DNA from 4 places in the Rahnella sp. PAMC25617 genome. Region 2 is predicted to be linked to each of the others. Evidence: predicted binding sites of a transcription regulator. Region 2 holds the regulator's gene; each other region holds the start of a gene.
The links. Region 2 encodes CRP, which controls carbon source genes, mostly activating them, when cyclic AMP is high. Its sites were predicted from a motif close to ATGTGANNNNNNTCACAT; they were not measured.

Region 1 (2,206 bases), on a different contig from region 2:
TTTGCCACGAATGCGGCTGGATTGCCGAATGTCAGCGCTGTGACCACTATTACACCCTGCATCAGAATCAGCGCCAGCTGCGCTGCCACCATTGCGACAGCCAGCGCGCTGTGCCGCATCAGTGTCCGCATTGCGGATCGACACAACTGGTTTCCGTCGGTGTTGGTACCGAACAGCTGGAAAATGAACTCGCGCCGTTGTTCCCGGATACGCCCATCACGCGTATTGACCGCGATACCACCAGCCGTAAAGGCTCGCTGGAACAACATCTGAATGAAGTCCATCGCGGCGGCGCACGCATTCTTATCGGCACGCAGATGCTGGCGAAAGGGCATCACTTCCCGGACGTCACACTGGTGTCATTATTAGACGTCGACGGCGCGCTGTTCTCGGCGGACTTCCGTTCTGCCGAGCGCTTTGCCCAGCTTTATACTCAGGTTTCCGGTCGTGCCGGACGCGCAGGGAAACAGGGTGAAGTCGTGTTGCAGACGCACCATCCGGAACATCCGTTATTGCAGGTTCTGTTACAGCAAGGCTATGACGAGTTCGCCAGACAAACGCTGGCGGAGCGCAAAAGCGTGTTTCTTCCTCCTTTTACCAGCCATATTCTGATCCGCTCTGAAGATCACGATAATCAGCAGTCCGCGCTGTTTCTCCAGCAGTTACGGAATTTGCTCGAATCCAGCCCGCTGAAAGATGATTCGCTGTGGATTTTAGGGCCGGTTCCCGCCTTGCAGCCCAAACGCAGTGGTCGCTTCCGCTGGCAGTTGCTATTACAGCATCCTTCACGGCGCGTTTTACAGCATCTGATCAAAAGTTCTCAGCCATTGATTGCGAGCCTGCCGCAGGCTAAAAAAGTGAAATGGACGCTGGATGTGGACCCGATTGACAGCTGATCCGTGGAGGAAATCCGCATAATTAGTCATGATTTCTGCGTGATGGATCGAAAAAAGCATCTGCATCACACTTTTAATGCAAATTAGGTAACAAATCCTACTCACATTCTGTTTAGAATGTGATGTGCTACACATCATCGGTAGCCAGGTGAGGAATGTTGATGTTGTTGTCTCAGTTTGATGCTGTTGCAAGGAGAGAGACGTTGGAGCACAAGAAAGAATTACCCGCCGCGACAATGAAAGATGTGGCTGAACAGGCAGGCGTTTCAACAGCAACGGTATCCCGCGCGTTAATGAATCCGGAGAAAGTCTCCGCCTCTACCCGTCAGAAGGTTGATCAGGCCGTCATGGCGGTGGGTTATTCTCCTCACGCCCTGTCCCGCAACCTGAAACGTAACGAATCGCGTACGATTTTGGTGATCGTCCCGGACATCTGCGATCCGTTTTTTTCCGACCTGATCCAGGGGATCGAACGCACGGCGGCTGAAAGCGGTTATCTGGTGCTCATCGGCGATTGCGCCCAACAGAATCAGCAAGAAAAAACCTTTATCAATCTGATCATTACCAAGCAAATTGACGGCATGTTGCTGCTCGGCTCCGATTTACCCTTCGACGCCAGCAAGGAAGAACAGCGCAATTTGCCACCTATGGTGATGGCTAACGAATTTGCGCCGGAACTGGAACTGCCAACGGTACACATCGACAACCTGACCGCCGCGTTTGAAGCCGTACATTATCTTCTCAAACTGGGACATCAGCGCATTGCCTGCATCGCCGGGCCGAAACATATGCCGCTGTGCCAGTACCGTTCACAAGGCTATGTGCAGGCACTGCGCCGTAACGGGCTAAGCGTCGAAAAGCAGCTGACGGTAGACGGTGATTTTAGTTATGAATCCGGCGCACAGGCCGTTACCGAACTGATGTCGCTGCCGGAGCCGCCAACGGCGATTTTCTGTCATAACGATATTATGGCGATTGGCGCGATGTTTCAGGCGAAAAAAATGGGTCTGCGCGTCCCGGAGGATCTCTCGGTTGTCGGCTTCGATGACATCAAGGCCAGCCAGTATACCGATCCTCCGCTGACCACCGTCGCGCAGCCAAGATTCCAGCTTGGTCGTCAGGCCATGTTATTATTACTTGAGCAGTTACAGGGAAATCAGGTACAAAGCGGTTCATTGCTGCTCGACAGCGAACTGGTTGTGCGTGAAAGCACCGCCGCTCCCAAAGCGTGAGTCAGTTTTGATGGCTGTTCAGTGATTTTAATTTCAGTAAATGTTCAGGGTTGAGTAACATGACGCACTTCTTCATTC
Region 2 (2,206 bases):
GGGCGTACGCCGACCATACTCAGTGTGAAGATGGTCGCCACCAGCGCGCCGGGCAACAGCCGCGCATGCAACGGGCTGATTTCGCCGGTCACGCCAAGCAGTAATGCCAGCGACAACATGATGAGCGGCAGGGGGATGTGCCAGCTTTCCAGCATCACTTGCAGCAGAATGCTGCTCACGGCAAACAGCGTTCCGCCAATTATCAGGCGTTTGAAAAAGCGTTTGTGCGGAGTATCGAGGCCCGCGACGTTGCAGCAGGCAGGACAAAGAGAGAACAGCAGCCCCATTTGCAGATTGCCGAACAACCAGCAGATACCAACGGGCAGGCACAACACCAGCGTCTGGCGCAGCGCGTAGTTAACTTCCGGATGGTAAAACAGTCTTCGCCATAGCGTCATGGATAAAGCTTAGCCCATAAAAAAGGCGCGACAGTATTCTGCCGCGCCGATTTTTAAGGGATTAACGTGTGCCGTAAACGACAATCGTTTTACCGTGTGCCGAGATCAGACTTTGATCTTCAAGCATTTTGAGAATACGTCCGACTGTTTCACGTGAACAACCGACGATTTGGCCGATTTCCTGACGGGTGATCTTGATTTGCATCCCGTCCGGATGGGTCATCGCATCAGGCTGTTTAGCCAGATTAAGGAGAGTTTGAGCGATACGCCCTGTTACGTCGAGGAAGGCCAGGTTGCCGACTTTCTCTGACGTCACTTGCAGACGGTTTGCCATCTGCGCGGAAAGACGCATCAGAATATCCGGGTTAACCTGAATCAGCTGGCGGAATTTTTTATAAGAAATTTCAGCCACTTCACAGGCAGTTTTTGCACGAACCCACGCACTACGTTCCTGACCTTCTTCGAAGAGTCCCAGCTCGCCGATGAAGTCACCTTGGTTAAGGTAGGACAGTATCATTTCTTTGCCTTCTTCATCCTTGATAAGGACAGCAACTGACCCTTTCACGATGTAGTAAAGCGTTTCGGCTTTTTCACCCTGGTGAATCAGCGTACTTTTAGAAGGATACTTATGTATATGACAGTGAGACAGGAACCATTCAAGAGTCGGGTCTGTTTGTGGCTTGCCGAGAACCATTTGCTATTATCCTCTGTTGTTATCGCTGCCCAAAATCACAGGGCTCAGAGTTCCCTGTACGGCACTTCATAAAAAAAGCGCCCTTTCAGCATATAACTCCCCAGAAATGCTGCAAGCGGGTGTCGGAGTGAAACAGCCTGATTATTGCCGTTATCACCGTGGGTTCTGTTCTTAAACCGCGAAAACCGTCACCGCAATTCACTGGAAAGTATGTTTCGGCTTTGTTTGTAGCACAGGTTTGCAATGCTGTCTTCTGTTGTCTCGCTTCAGCATGATGGCGATCGGGTTACGTTGCCAGATTTTAGGTGGAAGGGTACTCTGGGAGCGGAATTCGACGAGTTTATTCACCGGGAGAATAGTTCATGCACGCACGCGTAAAATGGGTAGAAGGGCTGACGTTTTTAGGCGAGTCAGCGTCAGGCCACCAGATTTCTATGGATGGTAATGCGGGCGATAAAGCACCCAGCCCGATGGAAATGCTGCTGATGTCCGCAGGCGGTTGCAGCGCGATTGATGTGGTGTCTATTTTGCAAAAAGGCCGTAATGACGTGCGTGATTGTGAAGTCAAGCTGACCTCACAACGCCGCGAAGAAGCGCCGCGCCTGTTCACGCACATCAATCTGCATTTTATCGTCACCGGTAAAGATCTCACCGATAAGATTGTCGAACGTGCCGTTAGCCTGTCTGCGGAAAAGTACTGCTCTGTGTCCCTGATGCTCGGCAAAGCGGCGACCATCACGCACAGCTTTGAAGTGATCAGCGTCGAATAAGTTACGACCAGTCATACGCGTGGCACTGGCTGCGCAATAAATCCAAAAATCGCCGCGCGGCAAACGTCAGCGGCGATTTTTGCGAGTAAAGCACGCAATATTCCGCCTGCGGCAGGGTATCGATATTGAGCACACTCAGCCTGTCCTGCAATCCGAACGGCGCTTTCATCGCCCGCGCCACAATGGTCAGATAATCAGACTGCAACACCATATTTAGCCCGCACACCACCGAATCTGTATGCACCGGCATTTCCGCTGCCGGCTGATGAAATCCTCCCATCGATACCCTGATTTGCTGGTAATACCCCATATCCGTTTCGGGCAACAGCCAGCGCGCATCCTGT
Region 3 (2,206 bases), on a different contig from region 2:
TGGCGGCCAGGTGGATATCACGTCGGGTAAATTTGTGTTCTCGACTTCAGAAGCCTATCTGATCGAAAAAGGCCGGATCACTAAACCGGTGAAAGGCGCAACGCTGATTGGCTCCGGTATTGAAGCCATGCAGCAGATTTCTATGGTCGGTAACGATCTGGCGCTCGATAAAGGCGTCGGCGTGTGCGGTAAAGAAGGTCAGAGTTTGCCGGTCGGTGTCGGTCAGCCAACCCTGAAACTGGATAATCTGACCGTCGGCGGTACTGCTTAAGTTTTGTTGTTGCATTTCAGCCTCCCCTTTCACAAGGGGAGGCTGGTGGGCTTTAATTGAGTTTGGCGGGTTTTGATACACACTCAACTCCACTGCGTCCCCTTTTTCCCCTGCCGGTATCCCTGATACACCTTGCTGACTCGTTTGAAATAATCCGTCAGATAATCAATGCAGACCTGCACTTTCAGCGGCAGTTTGTCCTTTTCGGTATACAGCGCGTAGACCGGTCGCGGATCGGACTGATAGCTTCTGAACAAAATCTCCACTTCGCCTGCGTTAATTTCCTCAATCACCCACATCAGCGGCACATACGCGATCCCGACACCGGCTTTCAGCCAGCGGATCATGGTTTGCGAATCGTTGGTGACGAAGCGCCCTTGCGGTGTAATGCGGGTCGAAATGCCTTCAGGGGCGATCAGCTCAAATTCGCTGTCGGGGCGCACGCTGTATTCCAGCCATGAGAAATTCACCATATCAGCCGGTTTTTCCGGTGTGCCGTGCTGGGCCAGATAACTGCGCGCTGCGCACACCACCATCGGCATTGAGCCTAAGCGGGTGCAGAACAGGCTGGAATCCTGTAACGCGCCGACGCGGATCACCACATCCAGACCGTCGGCGATTAAATCGGGTGCGGGTATGCCGGTCACCAGATTTACCGTCAGGCCGGGATATTCGCTGAGCATTTCGGCAGTCATTGCAGCAAGAACATTTTGTGCCATTGTTGATGAACTGCCGATGCGCAAGGTCCCGGTTGGCGTGTTGTTGAAGGCATACAATTGTTCATGCACTTCACGCACATCGTGCAGCATTTTCCGGCAACCCTGATAGTAAAGCTTGCCCGCTTCCGTCAGACCAATACTGCGCGTGCTGCGGTTTAATAATTTGATTTGTAAATCGTTTTCCAGCTTTGACACAGTCTGGCTGATGGCGGATACGCTCATGTCGAGGCGTCGCGCAGCGGCAGTAAAAGAACCGCTTTCCACCACCTGAGCGAAAATCGACATGCGTTTTAATCGGTCCATTGTTAACTCTGGCTTAAAAGTGATTTAGATCACAGAACGTTGATTACTTGATAATAAGCACGCTAATATACCCTTCCGGGCGATAATGCTCAGGTTTCAGTTTTCCTGACATAATGCTTACCTTCGCACACTTCCCTGGCAACTCCACGGCTTCATTGATCTGCTCCCGCTGAATTATTTTCCACCGGGGTCGCGTGCCGTTGCCTAAAATAATGAATAATGCGTGCGCGGGACGATACGTGTTTGTCCGTCGTCATAATGTAAGGAATTTTTGATGAGTTTGCTTCCGGTAATGGTGATTTTCGGATTGTCGTTTCCTCCGGTGTTTTTTGAAATACTGCTGGCGCTGGTGGTGTTTTTCGTGCTGCGGCGTGTACTGCAACCCACCGGTATCTATGACTTTGTCTGGCATCCGGCGTTGTTCAACACAGCTTTGTACTGCTGTCTTTTTTACCTGATCTCCTGCATGTTCGTCTGAGGGCGTTGTGAAAAATTTCTCTATAAAAATAATACGTTATGCAATAACGTTGATTCTGGTCGTGCTGGCTGTCATCGCAATTTTCAAAGCCTGGGCGTTCTATACCGAATCTCCGTGGACCCGTGATGCCAAATTTACCGCTGATGTCGTGTCTATCGCGCCCGATGTTACCGGTCTGATTACCGATGTGCCTGTGGTCGATAACCAGCTGGTGAAGAAGGGCCAGGTGTTGTTTAAAATCGACCAGCCGCGCTACCAGCAGGCGCTGGACGAAGCGAGTGCTGACGTCGCGTATTATCAGGCGCTGGCAGCAGAGAAAAAACGTGAAGCCGGACGTCGTGTGAAACTGGGCGTGCAGGCCATGTCGCAGGAAGAAATCGATCAGGCCAATAACGTCCTGCAAACCGCTGAACATCAGCTGGCAAAAGCGCAGGC
Region 4 (2,206 bases), on a different contig from region 2:
ATAACAATTGGCGTGCCGAAGATCACCGGCTCATTAATGTTAAAGCAGCTGGGTACCAGACTGAGTTTGCCCATTGTGCGCAGATGCGCCGACTTGCTGCGACAAAACAGCAACACCAGCCCGATGGTTGCGCCGGAGCCGCCGATAACGATCAGGAAATTCCAGAAAGCCTCGGTCATGATGTGCGTCATCGGTAAACCTGCGGCGAGATCTGTCTGATTCAGGCCAAGGTTGGTTAACCAGAAAGCCTGCAACATGCCGGAAACGATGGCTGAACCGTGAATGCCGGCAAACCACAACAGGTGGCAAATCAGCACGGCGAGAAGTACCGCGGGCAGTGAGTCAGCGGCGGAAATCAGCGGTTCGAACAGCGCCATAATCGCCTGTGGCAACAGCATGTCAAACCCTGACTGCACCAGCAAACTCAAAGGGAAAAGCGTCACCACCACCGCAATAATCGGGATCAGCAAATCGAATGAATGCTTAATGTTTGAAGGAACCTGTTCAGGTAAGCGTATGCCGATATTGTATTTTTTCAGCAGCCGCGTCAGCTCAGTCACATAAATCGCCACCAGAATGGCGGTAAATATGCCCACGCCACCCAGCGCGACGGTCGACATTTTCTCATCAACCTGCGGCGCAGCGACCAGCAGAAAAGACATCAGCGCCAGCATCGCCGTCATAAACGGGTCAAGTTTGTAACTTCTTGCCAGATTGTAGGCAATCGATGCCGCGATGTAGATCGACATAATCCCCATCGTCATATTGAACGGCGTCAAAATTTGTACTTCATATTTTGCCGAAAGCGCCAGCCAGCTCCTGGCGAAACCCCACGAAGATTCAGGCGAGAATGGCGGGTGGACAAAAACCAGTAAAAAAGAGCCGACAATCATAAACGGCATTGCTGAAATAAAACCGTCACGTACCGCCATGACGTGGCGTTGCGAGGAAAGGCGGGCAGCAAAAGGGCTGATCTTTTGTTCTATAAAGTTAAAGAGGGATTGGCTGATACTCATGATGATTTGACCTTATGTTGAGGACATCAGACAGGGTTGCCTTAATTATCATCAGTGTAGTGATGGGGTATGAAACCGGTTACCGACTTTGCCTCACTCTGTGAAGGTCATCAAATAACCAACGAAGAAAGCAGTTCAGCTGCGGTGACATTAAAATTTGCATGAATGTGAAGGCGCAAAAACATCATTTTTAATAATGCTTCGACGATAAGAGAGAGTGGAGAAGGGGATCAGGCGTTGGTGTATCTGACTCTTTCCGGCAGCCAGCGTTCTATCAATGCTTTGGCGTGATCCGGGAACTGCTGTTGCAGATAGCGCGCTATACGCTGCACGTCGGGGATCATTGCCTGGTCGCGTAACAGGTCCGCGACTTTAAACTCTGCACTGCCAGTCTGGCGCGTACCCAGTAATTCGCCCGGTCCGCGGATCTCTAAATCCTGCTGGGCAATGACAAAACCATCGTTACTGTCACGCAGTACCTGCAAACGCTTCTGCGCAGTTTTGCTCAGCGGCGTTTTATAGAGCAGAACACAGTGGGAAGCCACGGCACCGCGCCCGACGCGGCCGCGCAGCTGGTGTAATTGCGCCAGCCCTAAACGCTCCGGGTTTTCGATAATCATCAGGCTGGCATTTGGTACGTCAACGCCGACTTCAATAACGGTCGTCGCCACCAGAAGTTGCACTTCGCCTTGTTTAAACGCCTGCATGACGGCCTGTTTTTCCTGCGCTTTCATGCGCCCATGCACCAGCCCGATATTGAGCGCTGGCAGGGCCTCTTTCAGTCCTTCCCAGGTGGCTTCGGCTGCCTGAGCCTCGAGCATTTCTGATTCTTCGATCAGCGTACACACCCAATAAGCCTGACGGTTTTCCTGCTCGCAGGCACTTTTGACGCGGCTGATAATATCACTGCGGCGGGTATCGGGGATCGCGACGGTTGTCACCGGCGTACGGCCTGGCGGCAGTTCGTCGATCACTGACGTATCAAGATCCGCATAGGCAGTCATGGCCAGAGTTCGCGGGATAGGCGTCGCCGTCATGATCAGCTGATGCGGATGGAACCCTTGTTGCAGGCCTTTCTCCCACAGCGCCAGACGCTGGTGTACACCAAACCGGTGCTGTTCATCAATGATGACCAGAGAAAGTGACGAGAACAAAACCTGCTCCTGGAAGATGGCATGCGTGCCCACCAC

Region 1: the regulator CRP is predicted to act here: its motif matches at 1,014-1,031, upstream of cytR (DNA-binding transcriptional regulator CytR).
Region 3: the regulator CRP is predicted to act here: its motif matches at 1,311-1,328, upstream of aaeR (HTH-type transcriptional activator AaeR).
Region 4: the regulator CRP is predicted to act here: its motif matches at 1,115-1,132, upstream of ACM615_RS04805 (PTS sugar transporter subunit IIC).

Annotation. Positions count from the first base shown of each region.
Region 1 covers NZ_JBOCUM010000024.1:6,381-8,586, reverse strand. The annotation lists gene priA (primosomal protein N') at 1-896, shown strand, start outside; gene cytR (DNA-binding transcriptional regulator CytR) at 1,100-2,128, shown strand.
Region 2 covers NZ_JBOCUM010000019.1:205,211-207,416, forward strand. The annotation lists gene ACM615_RS22300 (YccS/YhfK family putative transporter) at 1-398, opposite strand, end outside; gene crp (cAMP-activated global transcriptional regulator CRP) at 460-1,092, opposite strand; gene ACM615_RS22310 (OsmC family protein) at 1,455-1,862, shown strand; gene ACM615_RS22315 (LysR substrate-binding domain-containing protein) at 1,864-2,206, opposite strand, start outside.
Region 3 covers NZ_JBOCUM010000013.1:124,953-127,158, reverse strand. The annotation lists gene tldD (metalloprotease TldD) at 1-271, shown strand, start outside; gene aaeR (HTH-type transcriptional activator AaeR) at 355-1,293, opposite strand; gene aaeX (p-hydroxybenzoic acid efflux pump operon protein AaeX) at 1,568-1,771, shown strand; gene aaeA (p-hydroxybenzoic acid efflux pump subunit AaeA) at 1,779-2,206, shown strand, end outside.
Region 4 covers NZ_JBOCUM010000004.1:17,983-20,188, reverse strand. The annotation lists gene ACM615_RS04805 (PTS sugar transporter subunit IIC) at 1-1,016, opposite strand, end outside; gene recG (ATP-dependent DNA helicase RecG) at 1,247-2,206, opposite strand, start outside.